DNA from 2 places in the Psychromonas sp. MME1 genome. Region 2 is predicted to be linked to the other one. Evidence: predicted binding sites of a transcription regulator. Region 2 holds the regulator's gene; the other holds the start of a gene.

Region 1 (15,674 bases), 1.2 Mb from region 2:
TCTGGATTTATATCAACAAGATTGGGCTATTCGCACCTATGAACAACAACTTCCCCCCGCACGAACAGTCTCTTCGACGACAAAAAATTCAGGTCAATTGATAAACTCAATCATCTCAAATGGCGTCATCATTTCCGATGCTTCTGTATATCACTCAATCCTATCATCCAATGTACGCATTTTTGATAACTGCAGTATTTCCAATAGCATTGTCTTTGATAATGTAGAAATCGGCAAAGGATGCCAAATTCAAAACTGTATTATTGATAAAAATGTAAAAATTCCAGCCGGAACTCGTATTGGCTTTGATACGGCAGGGGATAAAAAACGTTACAAAATATCAGAAAAAGGAATTGTGGTCGTGCCAGAGGAGTATCAATTTACACTGTAGCACCATGGTAAGGCAAGAAAATAGCACCCATTTTCGTTGTTATAAAATATCTATTTAAACTTAAACTAGCATGGTGGTACGCTTTTTCTTGCTAACATTGCACATTGAAGTAGCATGGGGAAAAAGGGATTAATCCTTTAAAAAGGACTGCCATGATTCAATCAAAGCAAGGAAGTCTTCTAAACCACAGGCGGCTTCTATTTCAGCATCATAAAAATGTAAGTCCCCTTCCAAATCAACATCATCGTGATCATTTAATAGACTGTGATTGATAACCAAGGCTTCATCCTGTGTAAGCAGTAATATAAACTCACTTCCCGTAAGTTTATATTCACTTATCTGGCGTTGCTGTAAAGCCGATAATTTTAGCAACAAAGCATCCACCCAATTTAATGACTGCCCTTCTTGTTCTAGCCAAGTAGCAAAAGCCTCATGACCCATGGATATTTTAACGGTTGCCTGTTCACTAATAAAATCTTTTCTAAATTCGAATTCCATACCATCCCGATCTAATTGTGGCGTTTAAAAATCACTTTCAACAGTTCCACTCTATCTCAAAAAACAAAGATAAAGTGGAAATGGAAGAACCTTTGCAACTATCATTTATCAGCTTAATGCGAGTGATTTTACATAATCGAAGATAATACCACCTGAGCCATTATCATATGAAACAACCACGCTACCACCATCTTGTAACTCTCCAAATAAGATCTCATTTGCCAGTGGTTTTTTCAATTTTTCTTGAATCAATCGAGCCATTGGACGAGCACCCATGGCACGATTGTAACCTTGTTCCGCCAGCCATTTACGGGCACTTTCACTGACCTCTAAAGAGATATGCTTTTTATCTAACTGAGCTTGCAACTGAACTATAAATTTATCCACAACTTGATAGATAACTTCAATTTCAAGATGGTTAAACCAGATAACATTATCAAGACGATTACGGAATTCAGGAGAAAAGACTTTTTTAATTTCATCCATTGCTTGATGATTATCTTGTTGAGTTTTAAAACCTATATTCTGTTTGATGGATTCGCGCGCACCGGCATTGGTGGTCATCACCAAAACAATATTTCTAAAATCAGCTTTACGGCCATTACTATCCGTTAACGTACCATGATCCATTACCTGCAATAGAATGTTGTAAATATCAGAGTGGGCTTTTTCTATCTCATCTAATAGCAATACCGCATAAGGATGTTTGACCACCGCATCGGTTAATAACCCAGCTTGCTCATAGCCAACATAACCAGGAGGCGCCCCTATTAAACGTGAAATCGTATGTTTTTCCATATATTCTGACATATCAAAACGTAATAGCTGTACTCCCATCGCTTTCGCTAATTGTTGCGTTACTTCGGTTTTACCAACCCCCGTGGGCCCAGCAAAAAGGAAAGAACCAATTGGTTTTGACTCTTCAGAAAGACCAGAACGATTTAAGTGAATAGCATTAGTTAATGCGTCAATCGCATCATCTTGACCAAACACGGTCATTTTTAAACGCTCTGGTAATTTGGCTAATTGATCTTTTATCTGAGCTATTGACCGATTTTTGTGGAATACGGGCAATTTTAGCAACGATATTTTCAATTTCGAATACACCAATTGTTTTTTTTCGCTTACTCGCAGGCAACAAACGCATTTGTGACCCTGCCTCATCAATCACATCTATCGCTTTATCGGGAAGGTGACGATCATTAATATATTTTGCACTAAGTTCAGCAGCCGCTTTTAATGCTTTGTTAGTGTAACGAATCTGATGATGCTCTTCATAACGAGACCGTAAACCTAGTAGGATAAGAGCCGTCTCTTCGACCGAGGGCTCAAGCACATCGACTTTTTGGAAGCGTCGACTTAATGCATGCTCTTTTTCAAAAATTTGTCCGAACTCTTTATAGGTAGTAGAGCCAATGCAGCGTAACTTGCCACCGCTCAACAACGGTTTTAATAGATTAGCCGCATCAAGTTGCCCCCCCGTCGCCGCCCCCGCCCCAATAATGGTATGGATCTCATCAATAAACAGAATAGCATTATCCTGTTTTTCTAATTTGCCTAAAACCGTTTTAAAACGCTGTTCAAACTCCCCTCTATATTTGGTACCAGCTAGCAACGCCCCCATATCTAGTGCGTATATAATATTATCTTCAATAACATCAGGAACATTCTGATTAACAATACGGTAAGCTAATCCTTCTGCTATAGCTGTTTTACCGACACCGGCTTTCCCCGACCAATAAAGGGTTATTTTTACGTCGGCGGCAAAGAATTTGCACACAGCGCTCAACCTCGGCATCCCGACCAATAAGCGGATCAATACTGCCAGCGGCCACCTGTTCATTTAAATTGATCGTGAAGGGCATTTCGTCATTGCTTTCGGCAACCACGCTCTCTAGATTATCTTCTTCGCGTATTGGCTCTATGCTTGGCACTCCTGATTTGCTTATACCATGGGCAATAAAGTTGACAACATCTAAACGAGATAAATGGGCTTTTTTTAAATAATAGACAGCCTGTGACTCTTGTTCACTAAAAATAGCAACTAACACACTCGCAGCTGAAACCTCGTTATTTCCCGATGACTGGACATGAAAAATGGCACGTTGCAACACCCGCTCAAAGGCGATCGTTGGTTGAATTTCAATTTGCTGTAATTGCACCTCAGGGATCGCAGGCAGTGTTTCAAGAAAACTATTAATTTCGATATTCAGTGACACTAGATCCACAGAGCAGGCCGTTAACAACGTTTTTATCTCGCCATTCTCTAATAACGCAAGTAATAAATGCTCAACCGTCATAAACTCATGAGATTTTTCAAAAGCAAAATGGAAAGCCAAATCTAAACTATTTTCTAACGCTTTATCTAACATAAAAATCTCCTAAATAGGGGATGACTATTCCTATAACCTGTATACTCATGACTCTTTTTCCATTGAACAACGTAAAGGATGTTCATTTTGTTGCGCGTAACGGCTGACCTGAGCAACTTTTGTTTCTGCTATCTCAGCTGTAAAAATGCCACAAACACCGACACCTTTATAATGAACATTAAGCATAACTTCAGTTGCCTTTTCATGGTTCAAACGGAAAAAACGTTGCAATACCTCAATCACAAAATCCATTGGCGTGTAGTCGTCATTATGCAGCAACACATTATATTTTGATGGAGGAACTAATTCTGTTTTAGAACGCTCTATCGTTGCCGATTCATGGCCTGTTTTAGTACTATTTTTATCGCTCATGTTTAAGTCTAGTCTTATTTACTAAAGTTAGGTGAAAATTAATATCTCGTCAAAAAACGATTTAAATCACAGGTTAATCGTTACTTTGCCAATGTGCAAATAGTAGCGATGGTTAAATCACAAAAATCGAATATTTGCCCCTAAGCAAACTTAATATTTTCAGCATTTTTTATGCCCTATCGCTTAAAAATAATAACTAAATAGAAAGCATTTGTCTGCAATCAAAAAATGTGTAAATTTTAATCAAAAGCACTTTTTATTTCCTATGTTTAATACTAAATATTGTATGGGAAGACCTATTCCTATGACCTTATACCAATTCGCATAATATTATGGTCATCGATTGTTGAGGAAAAATGATAGAGAGCAAAGCACATGGTTGAGTAATAGCGCAGGCTATTACGATTGAATGCAACGCTGTTATCTATTATTTGAACCAACAAGATAGATCCGGTACTTATGCGGATTAGTATTAACTAATAACCAATGGGAGGCATTATGAACATTATACCAAGAGAGCAATGGTTTAATATGAATCACTTCTTTGATGATTTATTTGAACATAATCAATTGTCTCACAAAAATGGTTTCTTTGAACCACGCGTTGATATCATTGATAAAGAGGATCACTACGTATTTATTGCAGACCTTCCCGGTGTCGCAAAAGAAGATGTTAATGTGCAATTTAATAATGGCCTATTAACAATGGAAGCGAAAATAAGCGAAGAAAGCAATTCCGAAACGGATAAAATCATCCGCAAAGAGAGAAGAATGGCTCCTTTAGCCGTACTATTAACTTAGGTGATAATATCGATTCTGGACAAATAAGCGCAGAGTTTCTTAATGGCGTATTGAAAGTGACTGCGCCTAAACAACAGAAACAATCAAAGGATACCGTTAAAATAGCTATTTCATAATCACCGAATGAAAAGAGGAAAAGGAGATTCCTCTTTTTATCAAACATCCTCAGGCAAAAAACTTCGTGTAACAAAACCGTCACAAAGGTGACATGACCGTGTCATCTTGATCCCTATAATGGGGCTAATCAACCGTTTTTTTTATTTCATCAGCGAAAACCAATCGCTCTGCCAATGAGGGCTTATTGACAGAGTAGTTGCAAAGTAATATCAATCAGGATATTTAATGTCAGAACAAACAGAAGAACTAGCTTTAAACCCGCTATTTAAAGAACAATTAGGTTTATTACAAAGCGCCACTAAAAGCGCATACAATATACAGCTTTCTGTCGATAAAATGATACACGACCCAAATTATCGGCAGACTGTATTAGATGAGTTAAGTGAACTAAATAATGCAACACTAAATCAATATATCCATGTTCTGCAACGTACCCCGGTTTACATAAAAAAAGCAAAAAAAGCATTTTCTTTACATGAATTACCTTCACTCAGCCCAGTCATGCCCGCCAAAAACAAGCCAAGTAAGAAACCACTCAGTTCTGAAAACATTGATGAAAAACCCTTTAACATTAAGGTGTTAATCGCTATTTCACTCTTATTTTTAATCACGTTCATTGCTTGGCAACAGGGCTATTTACATATTTCACTAAAACAACAAAACGGTTTACATAGACAAAGCGAATTACCACTTAACCACTCATATTCAAGCGCATTAACCACAGTTCAAGGTGCACATTTAATCGCAGATCAGCTCACTAGTGCGGCGATAAGTCATGTCAACGAACCTCAACCGCAGCCTGAGAAACTGACCCTGCCCAGTGAAGAACGAACGATCAGTTTACGATTACATGGTTCCAACACCATTGGTGAAAACCTAGCGCCAGCCCTACTGGAAGCCTATTTAAAAAATAAGGGCGTTAAAGAGATGCATTGGGTGCAAGGTGAAGCTCAAGTTGAACGAGAGCTGCAATATATTGAAGATAATAAGATTAAAGCAATTCAATTACATGCACATGGTTCAACCACTGGCTTCAAAGATTTATTTCAACGACAAGCTGATATCGCTATGTCATCACGAAAAATCAAAGAGAAAGAGAGAGTAGCATTACGCCCTAACAACGGCGACCTAGGATTAGCAAGCCAAGAATATATTATCGGTTTAGACGGATTAGCGATTATAGTCAACCCAACGAACCCTATAACTGGGCTGACAAATGATAAATTAGCTAAAATATTTTCAGGTGAAATAACGAATTGGTCTGAGTTAGGCGGTGCAGATAGCCCAATTAACCTCTATGCTCGCGATGAAAATTCAGGGACATGGGATACATTTAAAAATTTAGTATTAAAACCCAATCAACAAAAATTAGCCGATAACGCACGACGCTATGAATCTAGCAATGAACTTTCCGAACAAGTCGCCGGAGATACCAGTGCGATTGGATTTATTGGTTTACCCTATGTTAATAATAGCAAAAGCCTCGCCATCGCCGAGTCGCAAGGAAGTATTTCCATCTACCCAACACACTTTACAATCAGCACAGAAGATTACCCCCTTGCGCGACGCTTATACCTCTATCTTCCGGTCAATGGCAGTGATTTGGCAAAGGGCTTTGCGGACTTTGCTGCCTCCCATGACGGGCAAATAATCGTTGAAAATGAAGGGTTAATTTCACAAAACATTAAACTAGAGAGTGTCTATCCCATTAAAAGTGCCCCCGATGTTTACAACAATTATACCGATATTGCTAAACGTCTTTCAGTCAACTTCCGTTTTCAAACTAGCAGTGACGAGCTTGACAATAAGAGCAAACGGGATCTACCGCGATTAGTACAATATATGGAAAACAATCCGGGTAGACGCATCGCCTTAATGGGCTTTTCTGATGCTTTAGGCGATAGCGCTAAAAATATCAAACTTTCACTTGCACGCGCTAAAATGATTGAAAATGAGTTATTGGCAAGAGGAATTAGTGTCGTCGCTGTCGAAGGCTTTGGTGAACAAATGCCCATAGCCTCAAATAGCAACGCATTAGGTCGAAGTAAAAATCGACGCGTGGAAGTTTGGTTTTTTTAAAATTAACAGGAGATCAAGATGGACAGCCATATTATGCAAAAAATAGAAGTAACACTGATCACCCTATTTATGAGCTTTGACGGGCAACAATTAGAGATTAGTAAGCAAAACATTATGGCATCACAACGAAAATTGAGTGATGCAGTACAACAACTACTACTCTTTATGCAACAAAAAGAGATTGGCTATGAACCTTTTTTATCTAGCAAATGCCAGCCAATTATCGATTTTCAAGACGCTCCATTAGCGAAACAGCAAGCACTTTTTTTATGCGCAGATAAATTATATGATTTTTTTAACCGCATTCCCCTTGTCGAAGCGCATGTGCTCAACAATAAAATTCACACGGCACAACAAATTGCTCAACAAAACAAGCAATCGACACAGTTACAACAAACGCATATCGTGGAATTTAGCCATTATAAAAAACCATTATCTATCGCTGAGGTAGAAAAAATTATAAATCTAAAACAGTTTTTAGAGAGCAATGACAATGAAAGCTATCGGGATTATTTTTATCAACTTCATCAGGGAGAGCTAGCACTCGTGACCGATCCCAATAAGTATCAAAAACCGATGCTGCTATATAGCGAGTTATCACCGTTACAACAACTAACGGCACAGCAGCTAGTGAACGGATCGCGTCAAAAAAAGGCGATAATGCAGTAGAAAGTGAGAACAGATACTTATACCAATAAGCTTAAGATCTGATCTATCTTGTTGGTTAAAATAATAGAAAGCTGCATTGCATTCAATCGCAATAGCTAACGATTACTCAATTATGCGCCTTACTCTCCATCATTTTTCTTCAACAAGCCCAGATCACAATATTATGCAGAATAATGCAATTACCTACGGGATGATTAAAAAAAAGAGGTAACACCTTATAGGGGCGACCTCTTTTTATTATGAGAAATGAACTAATTAATAGACCTAAGGCTTTAAAATAACCTTAACTGAACTATCAAGATCAGCCTCATCAATATAACCTATCGCATTAGGATTTGCAGCGACAGCCGCTTTCATCGCAGACGCTGATGAGACCGTTGCAGGCGGATTTCCCTTACCGGTAAAAACTTGCTTCGACCAGAAGGCTTTTAACTGAGACTCTGATTTCCCCGTTACCACAGAGTGGAATTCAGTACGAGTTGCATCACCTTCATCTAGTTCATAAATCACCAGTGAAGTATCCCCTTTTCCTAAGAACAATTTTTTGGCTTCACCTAATGATATATCACTCGCGGCTGGATTACCTATAACCACCACCCCTGCTGAAACAGAGAAAACAACGCCAAATACGAGCGTTAATACTAATAATAATTGTTTCATTTTATCGCCCCTTAAAATACCGCGTCGAACTTAACTGTGTAGACAAATGTATCATCGAGCATGAATGAACCAGTCGCAGGATTATATTCATTACCAGATAAACCACCGGAGGTATCACCAAAATCAGTGGCATAGGTTAAATCAAATTTAATAGCCACATTATCAATAGCATCCCAACGAACACCTGCGCTATAAGCTGTTCTTTTATCATTTAATGCAAGATTTAGCGGCATTGAGGTTCTTTTGTCGTTGTCGGTAGTTTTCATGTAAGCGACCGTTGTATAGGGCGTAAATACATCAATACGATAACCTAATGTCAAATATCCTGACTCATGATCGGCAAGCAAGCCATCAACTTTTACTTTTGTCCATTCTGTAACAGCAAGGAATGAACCATTATCGTAACTACCACCGATTCCTGTAAATGTAGCTTGCTCATCTTCGACAGGTAAAGCCCCACCGAAGACAGCGCCATCTACATCAGCTTGTCCATATACAGCGCGGACAGTCCAGGTGAGATCAGTCCAGGCTGCACTCCCCCCTATTAAGTTAGAAAAATCTACATTAATACTATCTTCATTAACATTCGATTCACCACCAAAGGCTTGCAATGTTAAGGTTGAATCGTCAAATTCGATATCATAAGCAATATCACCACCTGTATATGAAGTAAAAATGACATGGTCATAAACTTCTTTTGGTGGACGGGCAAAGGGTTGAGCGTAGCCAACATCTAAGTAATCAGAATACATAAATAGAGGCACACGCAACTTACCACCTCGTACCTTTACACCATTATCCAAACGGTACGATAAATACGCCCATTCCGCTTTAACATCCCAATCATCTTCACCTTTCATCAGAAGCTGCAAAACAGCCTGAGTTTGATTATTGATATTAAAAGAGCCTTGAAAGCCCATTTTACTATCTTGAGAAAAATCGGCACTGGAGGTTGCGCCGTTATAACTGGCTCGATTATTTGAACTGATATAAGCACCACTGATAAATCCATTAAAATTAAATCTATCGACTAAACTATTGGTTTGGTGCGCTTGTAATGCCTTAACTTGTTGCTCTAATTGTGCAACTTTTGCATCCATCATTTCGTCAGCCATCCCTGAGACTGGCACGAAGGCAATAGAAATCGCCAGTGGTAACGTTTTCAAATTAAACTTCATTATGTAACTCCCTGTAATATTAATTATTATTTTTCTTATACTTTAAATTGATTGGTGATAATTTGTAGCTGTTGACTTACATTTTGAATATCGAAACTAATCCCTCCCATATCTTTAGTGGTTGTTTGTACTTTTTGTGAATTAGATTGAATGTCAGCAACATATTTTTGAATTAACACAGAGGTATTATTTTGCTCTTCAGTGGCAGCTGCAATCTGTTCGTTAACTTCGCTTATCGCACTGACTTTCATGTTAATGCTGGTTAATGCTGTTCCTGCTCGCATCGTTGATTCAACGCCATCATTTGCAGTTATCACACCATGCTGCATGGCTTGAACAGCTTGCTTCGATGATGTTCTAAGTTCCTGTAACACCTGCTGAATCTCTTGAGTCGACGCTTGAGTACGAGAAGCCAATGTTCTCACCTCATCAGCAACGACAGCAAAACCGCGCCCCTGTTCACCCGCTCTAGCAGCTTCAATTGCGGCGTTTAATGCAAGCAGATTAGTTTGATCCGCAATGCCTCTGATAGTGTCTAAAATATCATTAACATTGTTCGTAAAAGCATCGAGTTTATTGACGACTGCAGCGGTAGTTTGTACTTCACCTGCGAGTTGCTTAATTGTAGCCACCGCTTCATTAACCACTACGGAGCCATTTTGTGCTTCTTTATGGGCCTCATTCGCCTCATTAGAAGCATTGGCGGCGTACTCCGCGATATGCGTAACACTAATAAACATTTCATTCATCGCATGCGATATTTTTTCAATAGCGATATTTTGCTCATTTACGCTCAACTCACTATTTTTTGTCCCCTTTAATAAGGTATTTGATACCTCACTAAGGCTATCAGTCGTATTTTTAGTATCGGCGATTGAAGATTGCAATTTTGATACAAACTGATTAAACCAACGCACTAATTCAGCTATTTCATCTTTACCGTCATACTGAATACGCGAACGTAAATCACCCTCACCTTCGGATATATTTTGTAATGACATAGTGACACTTGACAGTGTAGAGGTAATTGAGCGATTAACTAAAAATCCCACTAAAATCATTAATAACGTAGCGATAACAGCAATTATCATCATGGACATTTGCGCACTATCAGATTCAGTATTGGTAATTTCAATACTTTGAGTAAAAAGGTCTTGAAACTCTCTTAGATTACTCGCAAAGTTTTTAACCAAACTCTGGTAGCGCTCTGCATTACTAGCTGCTTGTGCTTTAATCGCATTAAAATCCACGTCATCAGCTAAAAAAGCACTAACTAATAATTCTGCATTTTTATGGTAAGTTACTACGTCTTTTTTTACTTGCTGCATGGTATTGGTTTTTTCTGGCAATAACTGACCAATTTGATCTAAGTTAGTACTAATCTGATCGACCATTTTTTTTACGGTTTGTAAATTTTCTTCTTCACCCGTCGTTACCGTTGACTGAATAATCTGATCTAATTGAATGAGTAACCCTTCATTGATCGTCGCAAGATTGAGCACCGGATAAAGTTGATTTTGCAGAGCGTTTAACCTAGCTGCATTATTTGCAGTAGTCATGTTATTAATAATGACTGAAATGATAAAGGAGGCTAATGCAACAAACGTTATCATGTTAATACGGTGTTTAATTTTTAAATTTGAAATTTTCATTTTTCACCATTACTTCGTCCATAAAATATGAGGGTACTGTAATGTATAAATCATTTTTTAGGAAGTTAGAGGTAAAAAAAAACCGTGCTATAGAGAATTTATGACATGTAAATTAGAATTTATGATATGTAAGTTAGCATTCGTTGACCAAGCCAGCGGAATTTCAAACACGAATACCTAATGACTTACATAGCTCCCCTCATCTTTAAGGTTTATACTTTCTCAAAGCGATGTACGACTTGATTACTACTGCCTCGCCACTGCAAGTTTGGATCGGCAAGCTCCTTAATAAACTTACCATCTACCAGCACATCAATCAGCGCAATAATTTCTTGCTGTTGTGGATTAAGTTCCGCTAATGTATAGCCAGTCCATAGCCATATATTTTTATCGACACACTCATTTTTAACACGCTTAATCAATGCCAAAACCTGTTCGATATTTGCTGGATGCAGAGGATCACCACCGGAGAGGGTTAACCCCGCTCTTTTTATGCGTGTGTCATTAAGGTCTTGAATTATCTGATCAGCCAACTGCTCGGTAAACAACTCCCCAGCGTCGGGCGAGAGGGTTGACTGATTATAACAACCTTTACAGTGATGAATACACCCAGAGACAAATAGTGTACAACGCGTACCTTCACCATTGAGTACATCAAGCGGATAATATTTACTGTAATTCATACCGGCGAATTCCTAAAAGCAAAACACCCCACGTTAAGCGAGGTGTTTTTATCTTGCTGTTATTAAATATAAAATTTAAAGGTGTTTAACGCGACGCTTCACTTCTTCTTGCTTGCCTTCATTAAATGGGCGCGCATCGGGGCTACCTAGGTAGCCACATACACGGCGTGTTACCGCCACTTTTTCAGAGTCGGAGTTACCACAACTAGGGCATACAAACCCTTTACTGGTACAGTCAAATTCGCCATGGAATCCACACTCATAACACTCATCAATGGGGGTGTTAGTACCGTAATAAGGGACGCGTGAATAGCTGTAATCCCAAACGTCTTCTAACGCTTTAAGGTTATGTTGCATATTTGGATATTCGCCATAACAGATGAATCCACCGCTAGCAATCGCAGGGTATGGCATCTCAAAATCAAGTTTATCATATGGATTCGCGATTTTTTCAACATCCAAATGGTAACTATTTGTATAATAGCCTTTATCGGTCACCCCATCTAAAACACCAAATTGCTTCGCATCTAAGCGGCAGAAACGGTCACATAAATTTTCTGAAGGCGTTGAGTATAGACTAAAGCCATAGCCAGTTTCCGCAGTCCAACGTTTAGTCGCCTCTTTTAAATAACTAATGACAGCAAGTGCTTTTTGTTGTTTTTCAGTGTTATCAAATAGGTGATCATCTGTACCGTACAATGCATTAATTGTTTCATGTAAACCGATGTAGCCCAATGAAATAGAAGCGCGGCCATTTTTAAATATATCGGCAACACAATCATTGGCTTTTAAACGTACCCCACAGGCACCTTCCATATAAAGGATAGGAGCAACACTGGCTTTCACTTCCGACAACCTTTCAATACGCGTATCTAATGCTTTTTTCGCCAAGGCTAAACGACTATCTAATAATTTGTAGAACTGTTCTTCATCACAGCCAGATTCAAGAGCAACACGAGGTAAGTTAACACTTACAACGCCAAGATTATTACGACCATCATGGATCAGCTCATCATTTTCTTTATAGGCATCCAAGAAACTGCGGCATCCCATTGGGGTTTTAAATGACCCAGTGACTTCCACCACTTTATCGAAATTCAAAATATCTGGGTACATCCGTTTTGAGGCACATTCCAATGCCAATTGTTTAATATCGTAGTTGGGATCGCCCTGTTTATGGTTAACCCCCTCTTTAATCGCAAATACCAATTTAGGGAAAATGGCGGTTTTGCGATTTTTACCCAAACCAGCGATACGAATTTTAAAGATTGACTCTTGAATTAAACGCGCTTCCCAACTGGTGCCCAATCCTAAACCAAAGGTAACAAAAGGCGTTTGACCATTAGCCGTATGTAAGGTATTCACCTCATACTCGAGTGACTGGAAGGCGTCATAGCACTCTTTTTCTGTCTGTTCAGCAGCATAGTTTTGCGGCTCGGCAATATTCCACTTATTAGCTATCACAAGATGTTTTTTATAACTCATGCTGACATAGGGTGCGAGCGTAGTATCAATCCCATTAATAGTGGTTCCACCATAAATGTGGCTAGCCACCTGTGCAATAATTTGTGCCGTAACAGCCGTCGCCGTTGAAATTGATTTTGGCTCCTCAATTTCAGCATTGCCCATTTTAAAGCCCTGCGTAAACATCCCCTTTATATCGATCAACATACAGTTAAACATTGGGAAAAAAGGCGCATAATCTAAATCGTGATAATGTAATTCACCTTTATCGTGCGCACGCACCACATCGCGAGGTAATATATAAGATTTAGCATAATGCTTAGCGACAATCCCCGCTAAGAGGTCGCGCTGGGTCGGGATAACTTTACTATCTTTATTGGCGTTTTCATTTAGTAATGCGGCATTGCTTTGCTCAATCAACCCATAAATCTCACTATTTAAGTGACTTTTACGTTCACGGGCAATGTCTCTATCGTGACGATATTCAATGTAAACACGGGCTAATTCACTATGCCCACTTTTCATTAAACAAACTTCAACGGCATCTTGAATATCATGAATATCTACTTCAACCTGCCCCTGCAATTGCAACTCGACTTCCGCTGCAATGGCAAAAGCGTCAACGCCTTTACAACGCGCTGCGCCCGATGCTTTTAAGATAGCTTCCGCTATACGCAAGGAATTAAATGGTACTTGACTTCCATCTCGTTTAATTACAACAGGTTTCATCACAACGCTCCAAAATCACCAGCAACATACTATATATTGTGGGTGCGCATGATACATAACACTAGATATTGAGCCTTGATATAAATCAATTTTCAATTCAGGTGATAATTTAGTATCTTAAAATTGCTCATCGACTACATTTTTGATGATTTTTTGTTGCTATTTTAAGAAGGCTTTTAGATAAAATAAAAGGCTGATAGTAGCCACTATCGCTGTATAAGTGATAACAATAAAAGCGTAACGATTAACTTTATAAAATGCACTATTTAGACACTGACCAGAAGGTATTTTATTGCTATTATAACAAGTTAGAGTTAACCACGCATTACCCCTATTTTTCCAGTGGAATTAAATTGTTATGAACGATTATTTTTTACTTTTTTTTGGCACAGTGTTAGTTAATAACTTTGTTTTAGTAAAGTTTCTTGGCTTATGCCCTTTTATGGGTGTCTCAAATAAAGTTGAAACTGCCGTTGGCATGTCCTTTGCGACGACCTTTGTTTTAACATTAACAGCAGCATTGTCCTATGTCGTCAATACTTATTTACTGATACCACTCGACTTACTCTATCTACAAACGTTAAGCTTCATATTAGTGATCGCAGTGATTGTGCAATTTACAGAAATGGTAATGCATAAAACTAGCCCAACGCTATACCGTTTATTAGGCATATTTTTGCCCTTAATCACCACCAACTGCGCTATTTTAGGTCTCGCGTTACTAAACATAAATGAGCAACACAATTTTGTGCAATCCATTATTTATGGTTTTAGTGCTGGGGTTGGTTTCTCCTTGGTCTTGGTGCTATTTTCATCCATGCGCGAGCGCCTCGCTGCGGCCGATGTTCCTTTACCTTTTAAGGGCGCATCGATAGCAATGATCACCGCAGGGTTAATGTCACTTGCCTTTATGGGCTTTACAGGCCTAATTAAGTAATAGAGAAAGATATAATGATAACAAACATTGCTATCGCTATTTTGTCATTGGGGGTACTCGGAGCCATTTTTGGCGTGCTACTGGGATATTCATCATTACGATTTAAAGTTAAAGAAGATCCTATCGTTGAAGAACTCGATGCCATCTTACCACAAACACAGTGTGGCCAATGTGGTTATCCCGGTTGTAAACCCTATGCGCAAGCCATCGCAAATGGCGATGATATTAATAAGTGCCCCCCGGGCGGTGATGCTGTTATGCGTCAACTTGCTGCGCGTATGGGCGTTGAACCGAAAGAGTTAGAAGGTGAAGAAAAACCGAAATTGGTTGCCTTTATTCGTGAAGATGAATGCATTGGTTGCACGAAATGTATTCAAGCTTGCCCTGTCGATGCCATTTTAGGCGCAACTCGGCAGATGCATACCGTGATCAGCGATGAATGTACAGGCTGTGAACTCTGCGTTGCTCCCTGTCCAACTGATTGTATTGATATGATTCCAATTGCTTTAACTACACAAAATTGGCAATGGGATCTCAACCGTATTCCAACTAAAAACAGTATTGAGTCTTAGTATGTCAATAATGCCTATCAATCTACTTAGCGACGATCAACTCGCACTAATTTCCTCTGGCAAACAGTGGTCATTTCATGGGGGGATTCATCCTCAAGAAAATAAACAACAAAGTAACCAAACTGCCATTGAAGATGCGGGTATTCCTCCCTTTTTAATCATTGCCGTTGAGCATAAGGGCCACACTCCTGAGTTATTAGTAAAAGTTGGCGATCCGGTTTTAAAGGGGCAACCATTAACCAAAGTCTATGGCGCAATGGTGACACAACATGCCTCTAGCTCAGGAACCGTGCATGCAATAGAAAAACGTACTGATTTACATCCATCGGGACTCCCCGTTTCTCAGTGGTGATCGCCACCGATGGTTTAGATAGGCATGTAAATTATGAGAGATGTGAGGATTACCAAGCACAAGCCAATGTCCAACTCATTGAAAAAATTTATCAAGCTGGCATTGTGGGTTTAGGTGGCGCGGGTTTTCCAACGCATTTAAAACTGTT
Region 2 (15,674 bases):
GACTGCGATTGCACCAACATACCGTTTTGATATGGCGATTGAAGAAGATCTTATTGAAGAAGTCGCTCGTGTATATGGCTATAACAATATTCCAAATATTGCCCCTGAGGCAGCGTTAAGCATGCCTGCGCATAATGAAGCGACTCTTAAATTAACCAAAATACGTGATGTATTAGTCAATCGTGAGTATCAAGAAGCGATTACCTATAGTTTTGTTGATCCTGATAAACAACTTAAATTACATCCACAAGCTGACGCACTGATTTTGCCGCACCCGATTTCTAAGGATATGTCAGCAATGCGCGTGAGCCTATGGACGGGGTTATTAGAAAGTGTTTCTAATAACCAAAAACGCCAACAAGCACGTGTTCGCTTATTTGAAACGGGTCTGCGTTTTATCAAAGATGAAAGTGTTGAAAATGGTATTTCTCAACAGCCAATGTTAGCGGGTGTCATTATCGGTAATGTGAATGATCAACATTGGGATATTGCCACACGTAATGCGGATTTTTTTGACCTTAAAGCGGATCTAGAGGCAATACTAGACCTTTGTGTTGATGCTCACAGTTTTGAGTTTAAAGCAGAAACCCACAGTGCATTACATCCTGGTCAGTCAGCGGGTATTTACCGTAATGGTAAAAACATTGGTTATATCGGTACATTGCACCCAAGTTTAACCAAACCATTTGCATTAAATGGTACTGCGATAGTATTTGAGATTCAACTTGAGCAGATCATTACACGTAAATTACCACAATCAGCGGATATCTCTAAGTTCCCAGCTAACCACCGAGACCTTGCTTTTGTTGTCGATGAGCAAGTAAATGCAGGTAACGTACTAAAATTTATAGAAAAAATTGGCATTACTGAACTAGTTGGCATAAACTTATTCGATGTATACCAAGGTGCAGGCGTAGCAGAAGGTAAGAAGAGCTTAGCGATAGGTTTGATCCTACAAAATACGACGAGAACCTTAGAAGAGCAAGAGATTGCAAATAGTGTAAATAGCATTATAGAAGCGGTTTCTATGGAGTTTAATGCATCGTTGAGAGAATAATTTTATGGCACTGACTAAAGCTGATATATCAACCCATTTATCTGAAAAAATAGGCCTAAGTAAAAAAGAGGCAAAAGAGTTTGTCGAATCTTTTTTTGAGGAGATTAAAGCAACACTGGAAAGTGGAGAAGCTGTCAAAATTTCTGGTTTTGGTGGCTTTGAGCTAAAGGATAAAAGTGAACGTCCGGGTCGTAACCCTAAAACTGGTGAAGATATTCCAATTGCCGCACGCCGGGTTGTTACCTTTCGAGCGGGGCAAAAATTAAAGGAACTAGTTGAAGAAAAGTTGCCCGATAGCGAAGATAAACTTTAGTTATATGAGCAAAAATAAAAAAACCGCATTTGCGGTTTTTTTTTATTTAAAAAACTGTTTTTGTTAAAGTAGCAAGTATCATTGTCAATAAATGTTATACCAATCGGATTAAGTATGTGATCTAATACCAATTCCGGTAAGTATGTGACCTAGATTTTGCGCAGGAAAAACAGCTTAATTCAAGGCGTAATTTGACGTAAATGGTTATTCCCTTTGCGAAAATTACAACGCAGCAGTAAGTTGTTTTAACCAGTAAAATAGATCAGCTATTTATCGGAATTGGTATAAATTTTGCGCCGGAAAAATGGCTTTATTTGAGGCGTAAGTTGACGCAAATGGTGTTCCCTATGCGAAACTTACAACAAAAAAGTAAGTTATTTTAACCAGTAAAATAGATCAGCTATTTATTCCAATTGGTATTATAATTTTCAACCTAGAATTTCCCACTGAGAGTAAACCATTATGTACTGTCCATTTTGTAGTGCACAAGATACAAAAGTTATTGATTCTCGTCTTGTAGCAGAAGGGTTTCAAGTTCGTCGCCGTCGTTCTTGTAATGAGTGTAGTGAGCGTTTTACTACTTTTGAAATGGCTGAACTCATCATGCCGCGATTAATTAAATCTGATGGACGTAGAGAACCCTTTAATGATGAAAAGTTACTCGTGGGTATTCACCGAGCTTTAGAAAAAAGGCCAGTCAGTATTGAGGCCATTGAAGCAACGGTTAATAAATTGAAGTCTAAATTGCGTGCCACGGGAGAGCGTGAAGTTTCTTCAAAAATGGTTGGAGAATTGGTCATGGAGTTATTAAAAGGTTTAGATAAAATTGCTTATATTCGTTTTGCTTCCGTGTATAGATCCTTTGAAGATATTAAAGAGTTTGGTGAAGAGATCGCTAAATTAGAAAAGTAATATCTCTATGTTATCTCAAGGCTCTTTGTTAGCTGCTCACTCGGATATCAGAGCAAGGCGTAACATGAGCTAATTGTGACTGTTTGATTTTCTAGCTAGTGCCGTTAGGTAAGGAAAAATGTTCCAATCTGCTTTGTTATAAAGCCGCTATGTAGAACAACGATACTTCAATTTTATGGCTAATATATTGGCACTCTTTTTCCTGCTGACTTTGCATTTTAGTCGCATGGGTATAAATAGATGGAATAATAATGAACAACGCTCAATTTTCTGAATTAGATACGCAATATATGGCGCGCGCTATTGAGTTAGCAAGGAAAGGGCGCTTTACAACTTCCCCTAATCCAAATGTTGGGTGCGTTATTGTTAAAAATAATGCCATTGTTGGTGAAGGTTTTCATTTACAAGCAGGAGCTTCCCATGCTGAGGTGAATGCCTTACGGATGGCAACAAATAGCGCCACGGATGCAACCTGCTATGTGACGCTTGAACCCTGTTCACATTATGGGCGGACGCCTCCCTGTGCATTAGCTCTGCTTGAGGCTGGTGTGAAGCGTGTTGTGATCGCGATGGTTGATCCTAATCCGAAGGTTGCGGGGCGTGGTATTGCTATCCTCAGGGATGCGGGCATCACCGTTGAAGTGGGGTTGTTGGAAGCCGAAGCTGAGAATTTAAACCAAGGTTTTATTAAGCGCATGAAATTTCAGCGGCCACGCGTTACCGTAAAACTTGCAGCTAGTTTAGATGGTAAAACCGCGTTACAAAATGGCGTCAGTAAATGGATAACGGGCGCTCAAGCACGTATTGATGTGCAGTATTATCGTGCCATGCAAAGTGCTATTTTAACTGGCAGCGGAACGGTACTTGCTGATGATCCAAGTTTGAATGTTCGTTATCAAGAATTGCAGCAAAGTCCTCGATTTGATAGTGACATTCCTGCATCTTCTTTGCATCAACCGATACGAATTATATTAGATTCTCATAATAAATTAACATTGTCAGAAAAACTATTTACTATTCCAGGCAAGGTCTTATTGGTTTCGCTCACCGCGCGATCTGATCTTAATGATAAAGTGCTTAATGCCGATGTTGAGCAGCTTATTGGCGTGGATGATAGTCACGGGCGAATCGATTTGGCAGTGCTGTTGAAGCAACTTAATGACTATGAAATTAATGATTTATGGGTTGAGGCTGGCGCAACGTTAGCGGGGGCTTTTTTCAATAATCAGTTAGTTGATGAATTTATACTCTATCAAGCGACAAAATTGTTGGGCGATAAAGGTAGAAACTTAGTAAACTTACCCAATTATTTAGAAATGGACGCGGTTGTACAATTATCACTTAAAGAATCGGTGATTATTGGCAATGATATTCGCACCATAAGTTATCGAGATTAATATGTTCACAGGTATTATAGAAGCGGTAGGAAAAATTACGGCAATTAAACACAATGCACAAGATATGACGATTAGTGTTGATGCGGGGTGTTTAGATATGAGTGATGTCAAACTTGGCGATAGTATTGCTAATAATGGCGTCTGTTTGACGGTAACTAAGTTATCAGGAAGTGGTTTTGATGCCGATGTCTCCTACGAAACCATTAAGCGCAGTGGATTTTCACAAATTCAAACAGGCTTTATGGTAAATCTAGAAAAAGCGATGCAAATGAATGCGCGTTTTGGTGGGCATATTGTTAGTGGGCATGTCGATGGAGTAGGCGAAGTCATTTCCATCTCTGCGACGGGCAATGCGATAGATTATTGGATACAAGCCCCCGATAATTTAGCCAAGTATATCGCGCAAAAAGGGTCTATTAGTGTTGATGGCATTAGTTTAACGACTAATGAGGTTAATGGTGCTGCCTTTAAATTAACGATTATCCCACATACTATTGCGCAAACGAATATGATAAATTACGCCGTTGGAACCAAAGTGAATTTAGAAGTTGATGTGATTGCACGATATTTAGAACGATTGATATTGGGTGATGAAGCTGCCGCAGAGCAAGTAGAAAAAAAATCAACGATGGAACTACTCGCTAAAAGTGGTTTCTTAGGGTAAAGCCAACATAAATTAGGGCTTCCTATCTTTTTAAAGAATATGGGGCTGCTATAAAAAGCACCACAAGGATAGAAAATGAAATTAAATACAACTGCTGAAATTATAGAAGATATTCGTTTGGGTAAAATGGTTATTTTGATGGATGATGAAGATCGTGAGAATGAAGGCGATCTTATCATGGCTGCAGACCTAGTGACACCCGAAGCCATTAATTTCATGGCTACATATGGTCGAGGATTAGTTTGCTTAACGTTAACAGAGGCTCGCTGTAAGCAACTTAATTTACCTTTAATGGTGGCGGATAATACAGCGGCATATCAAACCAACTTTACGGTTTCAATTGAAGCTGCTCAAGGTGTGACGACGGGGATTTCTGCAGCAGATCGTGCTATTACTGTTCAGGCTGCCGTTGCTAAAGATGCTAAACCGACTGATATTGTTATGCCCGGTCATATTTTCCCATTGAAAGCACAACCCGGAGGCGTGCTTACTCGTGCTGGGCACACTGAAGCCGGCTGTGATTTGGCGCGTTTAGCCGGGCGAGAGCCTGCTGGTGTTATTGTAGAAATACTTAATGAAGATGGCACCATGGCGCGCCGCCCAGATTTAGAAAAGTTTGCGCAACAACATGGTTTGAAATTAGGCACAGTCGCGGATCTAATTGAGTACCGTAATAATAATGAAACAACCATTGAGCGCGTAAGTGAATGTAAGTTACCGACGGAATTTGGTGAGTTTGATTTAGTGGCTTATCAAGATACTATCGATAAACAAGTACATTTTGCGTTGGTGAATGGTGCAATTAAATCAGGACATATCACTAACGTGCGGGTACATCTACAAAATACATTTAGCGATAATTTTTTCTCCGACCGCTTCGCTACGCGCACTTGGCCATTGCATAATGCATTACAACGTCTTGCACAAGATGGTGGGGTATTAGTTATGCTTGGGCACCAAGAGACAGCTGAATCATTGATCGAGCAAGTTAAACATATTGCACAACAGGATGCGGGCGAACGGGTTGCCAATAAACCTCAGGGGGCGAGTCGACGCGTTGGTGTCGGTTCGCAAATATTGCGCGATTTGGGCGTGCAAAAAATGGCATTATTAAGCTCTGAGAAAAAATATCACGCACTGGCAGGTTTTGGGCTCGAGGTGGTTGATTACATCACTGAGTAATAAGCATTAATCATAAAATGTGCTAGAATGCACAAAATTGTACTAATAAGGGTAGAAAATGAAAATAATTGAAGGTGGATTAGCGGCACCACACGCGAAAATAGCAATCGTAATCTCTCGTTTCAACAGCTTTATTAATGAGCAGTTATTAGCTGGGGCGCTTGATACCCTTAAACGTACTGGTCAAGTTGAAGATGATAATATTTCTGTTGTACGTGTACCTGGTGCGGTTGAATTACCATTGGCAACAAAACGTGTTGCCGCATCTAAAAAATATGATGCTATTATTGCTTTAGGAACGGTGATACGCGGTGGCACACCACACTTTGAATTTGTTGCTAATGAGTGCAATAAAGGTTTGGCTCAGGTGTCACTTGAATTTGATGTACCCGTTGCGTTTGGCGTGTTAACGACAGACTCAATCGATCAAGCAATTGAACGCGCTGGAACAAAAATGGGCAATAAAGGTAGTGAAGCTGCACTAAGTGCACTTGAGATGGTTAACGTTATGGCGGAACTTGGATAATGAAAATGAAACCGGCTGAGCGCCGTCGCGCTCGACAATTTGCAGTGCAAGCGGTTTATCAATGGCAAATAACTAAGCTGAATGCAGGACAAATTATTGAGCAATTTATGGTTGATCAAGATTTATCTAAAACAGATGTCTCTTATTTTAAAGAGTTGCTAACGGGTGTTATTAATCGAGTAGATAATTTAGATGAAAAATTATCACCTTATTTATCACGTAAAATTAGTGATGTTGATATGGTTGACTTGGCTGTTTTACGTATCGCTATGTTTGAGTTAACCTACCGTACGGATGTTCCGCATAAAGTTGTACTCAATGAAGCTATCGAATTAGCAAAAGATTTCGCAACGGATGAATCCTATAAATTTGTTAATGGTGTTTTAGATAAAGCGTTACGAAGCTTAAATCTACGTGCAGATATTGCCGCCGAATAATTAAGATGTGCCATGAGTAAAATAGAATCCAGTGACTATTAATTAGTGACTGGATTTTTTTTGAGGAATAAATATGAATAAAAGTTTTATAACTAATTTTATTGCAGCAGTCATTTTAGTTTTGGGATTACTTTTAGGACAAAGTGAGTTAGCCACAATATTAACAATGGTTGGCTTGTTTGCACTTTCTGGTGCTTTAACCAATTGGTTAGCTGTCTTTATGTTATTTGAAAAAGTGCCTTTTTTGTATGGTTCTGGTGTCGTACCTGCACACTTTGAAGAGTTTAAAAAAGGCATTCATGGATTGATGATGGAACAGTTTTTTACTCGTGAAAATGTGGATTGATTTTTAAATGCAGGTGCACTTTCTCCGACACATTTTAACCTAACACCGGTAATTGATAAGGTTGACCTTAACCCAACCTATGATGGTTTAGTGACTGTGATTATGAACTCATCCTTTGGTGCAATGTTAGGAATGTTTGGTGGAGTAGAGGCATTAACTCCCTTAAGAGAGCCCTTCATTAAAAACATGAAGAAATCAATTATTGAATTAACCGAAGATGAAAAATTTATTGCGTTGTTAAAAAAAGAGATTGAACAACCCGATATGATGAATGATATTTTAGCTAAAATTGAGCAAATTATCGAACAACGATTAAATGAACTAACACCACACTTAGTTAAACAGATCATTCAAGAAATGATTAAAAAACACCTTGGATGGTTAGTTGTATGGGGTGGCGTATTTGGTGGTTTAATCGGATTGGCGAGTGCATTGATTGTCGCTTAAAGCGCTTTGAGCCTCTGCAATAAAAGTTGACAGAGGCTTGTACTGTTTTATACCAATCGGAATAAATAGCTGATCTATTTTACTGGTTAAAATAACTTACTTTTTTGTTGTAAGTTTCGCAAAGGGAACAACCATTTGCGTCAACTTACGCCTCAAATTAAGCCATTTTTCCTGCGCAAAATTTAGATCACATACTTAATCCGATTGGTATTATTTTTTTAATTTAGCTTTATATTTTTCTTTAAATTTATTGAGTTTTGGTGAAACAACTACGGCACAATAAGCTTGCTCTGGATTATTCATAAAATAGCCTTGATGATACACTTCTGCAGGGTAAAATACGCCTAACTCTTCAACCTCAGTTTTAATCGTATCCGTAAATACCTGTGATTGAATTAAATCATTGATAACTTCAAGGGCTAATTTTTTTTGCTCTTCACTTTCATAAAAAACAGTAGAACGATATTGTGTGCCAATGTCATCGCCTTGTCTATTAAGTTGTGTAGGATCATGCAAAGCGAAAAAAATAGTTAATAATTCTTGGTAGCTAATTATTTTGTCATCGAAACTGATTTGTACCGCTTCCGCATGTTTAGTTTTACCGCTACAGACTTCTTTGTAATTGGGATGCGCTGTTATTCCTCCTGTATAACCGGAAATGGCCTTAGTCACGCCATTTAAAGAGTTGAAAGCTGCTTCTATACACCAAAAACAACCGCCCGCGAACGTTGCTGTCGATATTGCCATCTGAAAATCCTTAAAAATGTTAGTTAGTTTTGCCAACGGGGGGAAGGATAGCATAAGAGAGCTTTTATACCCACGCTACATCAAAATGCAAACTAAGCAAGGATTAGCATGCCAAGATGCGAGGCATAAAATTGTATTCTACATAGAAATTTTATAAGTAAGCAGATTGGAGCGACTTTCCTTGCTCTGTTATTCGTCTGGCTCCTGATAAAGCAACTTGAGGTAACTGGCTATATGAGTAAAATGTTATACACAAAAGGCTATACTATTAAATGAACGCCTGCATAAATTTTTTAGTAAAAAAGTAAGATAATTAAATTTGTTAACATTGTAGGATTGGTGTAATGAAAATATGTTTTTGTTGTTATAATGTTAAATGTGTGTTTCCTGTAAAAATTTATTTTGCGATATTTCACACATAGATAGTATTAATTTAATTATATAATATATTTTGAACACTGACTTTTAGTAATATGTAAGTATCAGTTTTTATAAGTAATTTTGTAAGTTATTTGTTAATAAAAAGAACTTGGATTTTTTGTTAATTTGCTTCAAACCATTTAAACCACAATAGAAATCGTAATAATTATGGAGAATAGATTATGAATAGTAGCAAAAATAACCCTGCAGCGGTTGATGCGCCCATTGTGGATAATGAAAATAGAAGCGAAATAATCATTGAAAAAACGACTGATGACTTACAACAAGTGAGTGAACTGGTTAACGAAGATGCGTTGACAGAAGAATCGGTAGTACAACTTAATGAAGACGATTTAGCTGAAATAAATGCTATTCAAGCTGCAATTGAAGGCACCGATGGCCCCATTGAGGATATTGAAACCGCAGCGGGCGCTCCTACATCCGATGGAGGAAGCTCTGGACCGGTTGATTTTTCTCGAGAGGGAGCTGAAACCATTGCCACCACTAATTTTGAGACTCAAGGATTTAATACCTCATCGACAACACTCGTCTTACCTGAAGAAAGTGAATTATTTCTTGGTGGCTTAATAAATCAAGCACCGACGCTTACTATTGATAATGGTGTTATTGATGAAGATGGCGGCAGCATTACCGTTCCTTATCAAGCGGCGGATATTGATGGCACTATCGTCTCAACGGTAGCTACAGTACCTGCTGAGCAGGGCAGTGTGACGGTGAATGAAACCGATGGCACGATCACCTTTACGCCCGCAGAGAATTTCTTTGGTGAGGCAACCATTACCTTGGTAACCACCGATGATGATGGTGCGACGGCGACCACCACCTCGACGATCACCGTCAATGATATTAATGATGCGCCAACGTTGAGTGCAGACAACGGCAGCATGGATGAAGACTCGGGCAGCATTACCGTTCCCTATCAGGCCGCGGATATTGATGGCACTATCGTCTCAACGGTAGCTACAGTACCTGCTGAGCATGGCAGTGTGACGGTGAATGAAACCGATGGCACGATCACCTTTACGCCTGCAGAGAATTTCTTTGGTGAGGCAACCATTACCTTGGTAACCACCGATGATGATGGCGCGACGGCAACCACCACCTCGACCATTACCGTCAATGATATTAATGATGCGCCAACGTTGAGTGCAGACAACGGCAGCATGGATGAAGACTCGGGCAGTATTACTGTTCCCTATCAGGCCGCGGATATTGATGGCACTATCGTCTCAACCGTTGCCACTGTCCCCGCAGCACAGGGCAGTGTGACGGTGAATGAAACCGATGGCACGATCACCTTTACCCCAGCGCCGAACTTCTTTGGTGAGGCAACCATTACCTTGGTAACCACCGATGATGATGGTGCGACGGCGACCACCACCTCGACGATCACCGTCAATGATATTAATGATGCGCCAACGTTGAGTGCAGACAACGGCAGCATGGATGAAGACTCGGGCAGCATTACCGTTCCCTATCAGGCCGCGGATATTGATGGCACTATCGTCTCAACCGTTGCCACTGTCCCCGCAGCACAGGGCAGTGTGACGGTGAATGAAACCGATGGCACGATCACCTTTACCCCAGCGCCGAACTTCTTTGGTGAGGCAACCATTACCTTGGTAACCACTGATAATGATGGCGCGACGGCGACCACCACCTCGACGATCACCGTCAATGATATTAATGATGCCCCCACGATAAGTGCAGACAACGGCAGCATGGATGAAGATTCGGGCAGTATTACTGTTCCCTATCAAGCGGCGGATATTGATGGCACTATCGTCTCAACGGTAGCTACAGTACCTGCTGAGCAGGGCAGTGTGACGGTGAATGAAACCGATGGCACGATCACCTTTACGCCTGCTGAGAATTTCTTTGGTGAGGCAACCATTACCTTGGTAACCACCGATGATGATGGTGCGACGGCGACCACCACCTCGACGATCACCGTCAATGATATTAATGATGCGCCAACGTTGAGTGCAGACAACGGCAGCATGGATGAAGACTCGGGTAGCATTACCGTTCCCTATCAGGCCGCGGATATTGATGGCACTATCGTCTCAACCGTTGCCACTGTCCCCGCAGCACAGGGCAGTGTGACGGTGAATGAAACCGATGGCACGATCACCTTTACCCCAGCGCCGAACTTCTTTGGTGAGGCAACCATTACCTTGGTAACCACTGATAATGATGGCGCGACGGCGACCACCACCTCGACGATCTCCGTGAATGATATTAATGATGCGCCAACGTTGAGTGCAGACAACGGCAGCATGGATGAAGACTCGGGCAGTATTACTGTTCCCTATCAAGCGGCGGATATTGATGGCACTATCGTCTCAACCGTTGCCACTGTCCCCGCAGCGCAGGGCAGTGTGACGGTGAATGAAACCGATGGCACGATCACCTTTACCCCAGCGCCGAACTTCTTTGGTGAGGCAACCATTACCTTGGTAACCACCGATGATGATGGCGCGACGGCAACCACCACCTCGACCATTACCGTCAATGATATTAATGATGCCCCCACGATAAGTGTGGACAATGGCAGCATGGATGAAGATTCGGGCAGCATTACCGTTCCTTATCAGGCCGCTGATGTTGATGGCACTATCGTCTCAACCGTTGCCACTGTCCCCGCAGCACAGGGCAGTGTGACGGTGAATGAAACCGATGGCACGATCACCTTTACCCCAGCGCCGAACTTCTTTGGTGAGGCAACCATTACCTTGGTAACCACCGATGATGATGGTGCGACGGCGACCACCACCTCGACGATCACCGTCAATGATATTAATGATGCGCCAACGTTGAGTGCAGACAACGGCAGCATGGATGAAGACTCGGGTAGCATTACCGTTCCCTATCAGGCCGCGGATATTGATGGCACTATCGTCTCAACCGTTGCCACTGTCCCCGCAGCACAGGGCAGTGTGACTGTGAATGAAACCGATGGCACGATCACCTTTACCCCAGCGCCGAACTTCTTTGGTGAGGCAACCATTACCTTGGTAACCACTGATAATGATGGCGCGACGGCGACCACCACCTCGACGATCACCGTTAATGATATTAATGATGCCCCCACGATAAGTGTTGACAACGGCAGCATGGATGAAGATTCGGGCAGCATTACTGTTCCCTATCAGGCCGCGGATATTGATGGCACTATCGTCTCAACCGTTGCCACTGTCCCCGCAGCACAGGGCAGTGTGACGGTGAATGAAACCGATGGCACGATCACCTTTACCCCAGCGCCGAACTTCTTTGGTGAGGCAACCATTACCTTGGTAACCACCGATGATGATGGTGCGACGGCGACCACCACCTCGACGATCACCGTCAATGATATTAATGATGCGCCAACGTTGAGTGCAGACAACGGCAGCATGGATGAAGACTCGGGCAGCATTACCGTTCCCTATCAGGCCGCGGATATTGATGGCACTATCGTCTCAACCGTTGCCACTGTCCCCGCAGCACAGGGCAGTGTGACGGTGAATGAAACCGATGGCACGATCACCTTTACCCCAGCGCCGAACTTCTTTGGTGAGGCAACCATTACCTTGGTAACCACTGATAATGATGGCGCGACGGCGACCACCACCTCGACGATCACCGTCAATGATATTAATGATGCCCCCACGATAAGTGCAGACAACGGCAGCATGGATGAAGATTCGGGCAGTATTACTGTTCCCTATCAAGCGGCGGATATTGATGGCACTATCGTCTCAACGGTAGCTACAGTACCTGCTGAGCAGGGCAGTGTGACGGTGAATGAAACCGATGGCACGATCACCTTTACGCCTGCTGAGAATTTCTTTGGTGAGGCAACCATTACCTTGGTAACCACCGATGATGATGGTGCGACGGCGACCACCACCTCGACGATCACCGTCAATGATATTAATGATGCGCCAACGTTGAGTGCAGACAACGGCAGCATGGATGAAGACTCGGGTAGCATTACCGTTCCCTATCAGGCCGCGGATATTGATGGCACTATCGTCTCAACCGTTGCCACTGTCCCCGCAGCACAGGGCAGTGTGACGGTGAATGAAACCGATGGCACGATCACCTTTACCCCAGCGCCGAACTTCTTTGGTGAGGCAACCATTACCTTGGTAACCACTGATAATGATGGCGCGACGGCGACCACCACCTCGACGATCTCCGTGAATGATATTAATGATGCGCCAACGTTGAGTGCAGACAACGGCAGCATGGATGAAGACTCGGGCAGTATTACTGTTCCCTATCAAGCGGCGGATATTGATGGCACTATCGTCTCAACCGTTGCCACTGTCCCCGCAGCGCAGGGCAGTGTGACGGTGAATGAAACCGATGGCACGATCACCTTTACCCCAGCGCCGAACTTCTTTGGTGAGGCAACCATTACCTTGGTAACCACCGATGATGATGGCGCGACGGCAACCACCACCTCGACCATTACCGTCAATGATATTAATGATGCCCCCACGATAAGTGTGGACAATGGCAGCATGGATGAAGATTCGGGCAGCATTACCGTTCCTTATCAGGCCGCTGATGTTGATGGCACTATCGTCTCAACCGTTGCCACTGTCCCCGCAGCACAGGGCAGTGTGACGGTGAATGAAACCGATGGCACGATCACCTTTACCCCAGCGCCGAACTTCTTTGGTGAGGCAACCATTACCTTGGTAACCACCGATGATGATGGTGCGACGGCGACCACCACCTCGACGATCACCGTCAATGATATTAATGATGCGCCAACGTTGAGTGCAGACAACGGCAGCATGGATGAAGACTCGGGTAGCATTACCGTTCCCTATCAGGCCGCGGATATTGATGGCACTATCGTCTCAACCGTTGCCACTGTCCCCGCAGCACAGGGCAGTGTGACGGTGAATGAAACCGATGGCACGATCACCTTTACCCCAGCGCCGAACTTCTTTGGTGAGGCAACCATTACCTTGGTAACCACTGATAATGATGGCGCGACGGCGACCACCACCTCGACGATCTCCGTGAATGATATTAATGATGCGCCAACGTTGAGTGCAGACAACGGCAGCATGGATGAAGACTCGGGCAGTATTACTGTTCCCTATCAAGCGGCGGATATTGATGGCACTATCGTCTCAACCGTTGCCACTGTCCCCGCAGCGCAGGGCAGTGTGACGGTGAATGAAACCGATGGCACGATCACCTTTACCCCAGCGCCGAACTTCTTTGGTGAGGCAACCATTACCTTGGTAACCACTGATAATGATGGCGCGACGGCGACCACCACCTCGACGATCTCCGTGAATGATATTAATGATGCGCCAACGTTGAGTGCAGACAACGGCAGCATGGATGAAGACTCGGGCAGCATTACCGTTCCTTATCAGGCCGCTGATGTTGATGGCACTATCGTCTCAACCGTTGCCACTGTCCCCGCAGCACAGGGCAGTGTGACGGTGAATGAAACCGATGGCACGATCACCTTTACGCCTGCTGAGAATTTCTTTGGTGAGGCAACCATTACCTTGGTAACCACCGATGATGATGGCGCGACGGCGACCACCACCTCGACGATCTCCGTGAATGATATTAATGATGCGCCAACGTTGAGTGCAGACAACGGCAGCATGGATGAAGACTCGGGCAGTATTACTGTTCCCTATCAAGCGGCGGATATTGATGGCACTATCGTCTCAACGGTAGCTACAGTACCTGCTGAGCAGGGCAGTGTGACGGTGAATGAAACCGATGGCACGATCACCTTTACGCCTGCTGAGAATTTCTTTGGTGAGGCAACCATTACCTTGGTAACCACTGATAATGATGGTGCGACGGCGACCACCACCTCGACGATCACCGTCAATGATATTAATGATGCCCCCACGATAAGTGTGGACAATGGCAGCATGGATGAAGATTCGGGCAGCATTACCGTTCCTTATCAAGCGGCGGATATTGATGGCACTATCGTCTCAACCGTTGCCACTGTCCCCGCAGCACAGGGCAGTGTGACGGTGAATGAAACCGATGGCACGATCACCTTTACCCCAGCGCCGAACTTCTTTGGTGAGGCAACCATTACCTTGGTAACCACCGATGATGATGGCGCGACGGCAACCACCACCTCGACCATTACCGTCAATGATATTAATGATGCCCCCACGATAAGTGTGGACAATGGCAGCATGGATGAAGATTCGGGCAGCATTACCGTTCCTTATCAAGCGGCGGATATTGATGGCACTATCGTCTCAACCGTTGCCACTGTCCCCGCAGCACAGGGCAGTGTGACGGTGAATGAAACCGATGGCACGATCACCTTTACCCCAGCGCCGAACTTCTTTGGTGAGGCAACCATTACCTTGGTAACCACCGATGATGATGGCGCGACGGCGACCACCACCTCGACGATCACCGTCAATGATATTAATGATGCGCCAACGTTGAGTGCAGACAACGGCAGCATAGATGAAGACTCGGGTAGCATTACCGTTCCTTATCAAGCGGCGGATATTGATGGCACTATCGTCTCAACCGTTGCCACTGTCCCCGCAGCACAGGGCAGTGTGACGGTGAATGAAACCGATGGCACGATCACCTTTACGCCCGCAGAGAATTTCTTTGGTGAGGCAACCATTACCTTGGTAACCACCGATGATGATGGTGCGACGGCGACCACCACCTCGACGATCAATGTAATAAGTATACTAGACTCCACGTCAGTTAACTTAACTGTTGATAAAAAACAAATTAGCGAAGCGGGTGATACGCTCACCTACACGGCGACCTTAAGCGATGCCAGCCAAGGCATAACCACCATTGAAACAACCTTGGGCACCATTACCATTGGCGATGGACAAAGCAGTGGCACCTTAGAGTATGTGGTTGGCGCCAGTGACGATGTTTACTTAGATAATAGCAGCATGAGCAATGCGATCACTTCCGTCTCCGGTGGCAACTTTGAGCAATTAGAGCCAGATTATAGCCCCGTTGAGACGGCGATTGTCGATACTATTGATAGCACCACGGTCATCCTCAGCGTCGATAAAGAGCAAATTAGCGAAACGGGTGCGACGCTCACCTACACGGCGACCTTAAGCGATGCCAGCCAAGGCATAACCACCATTGAAACAACCTTGGGCACCATTACCATTGGCGATGGGCAAAGCAGTGGCACCTTAGAGTATCTTGTGACGGGTATTGAT

What was found. Region 2 encodes NrdR, which represses ribonucleotide reductase genes. Its sites were predicted from a motif close to AAACACNANATNTNGTGTTT; they were not measured.
Region 1: the regulator NrdR is predicted to act here: its motif matches at 13,690-13,709, upstream of nrdD (anaerobic ribonucleoside-triphosphate reductase).

The regions. Positions count from the first base shown of each region.
Region 1 is NZ_CP160906.1:245,829-261,502, reverse strand. It holds gene AB2N10_RS01160 (sugar phosphate nucleotidyltransferase) at 1-391, shown strand, start outside; gene AB2N10_RS01155 (YacL family protein) at 521-889, opposite strand; partial or broken gene clpA (ATP-dependent Clp protease ATP-binding subunit ClpA) at 998-3,261, opposite strand; gene clpS (ATP-dependent Clp protease adapter ClpS) at 3,307-3,633, opposite strand; partial or broken gene AB2N10_RS01140 (Hsp20/alpha crystallin family protein) at 4,120-4,550, shown strand; gene AB2N10_RS01135 (phosphate ABC transporter substrate-binding/OmpA family protein) at 4,777-6,630, shown strand; gene AB2N10_RS01130 (hypothetical protein) at 6,649-7,299, shown strand; gene AB2N10_RS01125 (phosphate ABC transporter substrate-binding protein) at 7,564-7,959, opposite strand; gene AB2N10_RS01120 (hypothetical protein) at 7,971-9,137, opposite strand; gene AB2N10_RS01115 (methyl-accepting chemotaxis protein) at 9,173-10,789, opposite strand; gene nrdG (anaerobic ribonucleoside-triphosphate reductase-activating protein) at 11,002-11,472, opposite strand; gene nrdD (anaerobic ribonucleoside-triphosphate reductase) at 11,548-13,665, opposite strand; gene rsxA (electron transport complex subunit RsxA) at 14,024-14,602, shown strand; gene rsxB (electron transport complex subunit RsxB) at 14,617-15,174, shown strand; gene AB2N10_RS01090 (hypothetical protein) at 15,176-15,526, shown strand; gene rsxC (electron transport complex subunit RsxC) at 15,520-15,674, shown strand, end outside.
Region 2 is NZ_CP160906.1:1,487,049-1,502,722, reverse strand. It holds gene pheT (phenylalanine--tRNA ligase subunit beta) at 1-1,057, shown strand, start outside; gene AB2N10_RS06925 (integration host factor subunit alpha) at 1,062-1,370, shown strand; gene nrdR (transcriptional regulator NrdR) at 1,833-2,282, shown strand; gene ribD (bifunctional diaminohydroxyphosphoribosylaminopyrimidine deaminase/5-amino-6-(5-phosphoribosylamino)uracil reductase RibD) at 2,534-3,679, shown strand; gene AB2N10_RS06910 (riboflavin synthase) at 3,681-4,343, shown strand; gene ribBA (bifunctional 3,4-dihydroxy-2-butanone-4-phosphate synthase/GTP cyclohydrolase II) at 4,419-5,525, shown strand; gene ribE (6,7-dimethyl-8-ribityllumazine synthase) at 5,584-6,051, shown strand; gene nusB (transcription antitermination factor NusB) at 6,057-6,488, shown strand; partial or broken gene AB2N10_RS06890 (DUF445 domain-containing protein) at 6,562-7,281, shown strand; gene msrA (peptide-methionine (S)-S-oxide reductase MsrA) at 7,492-8,028, opposite strand; gene AB2N10_RS06880 (tandem-95 repeat protein) at 8,631-15,674, shown strand, end outside.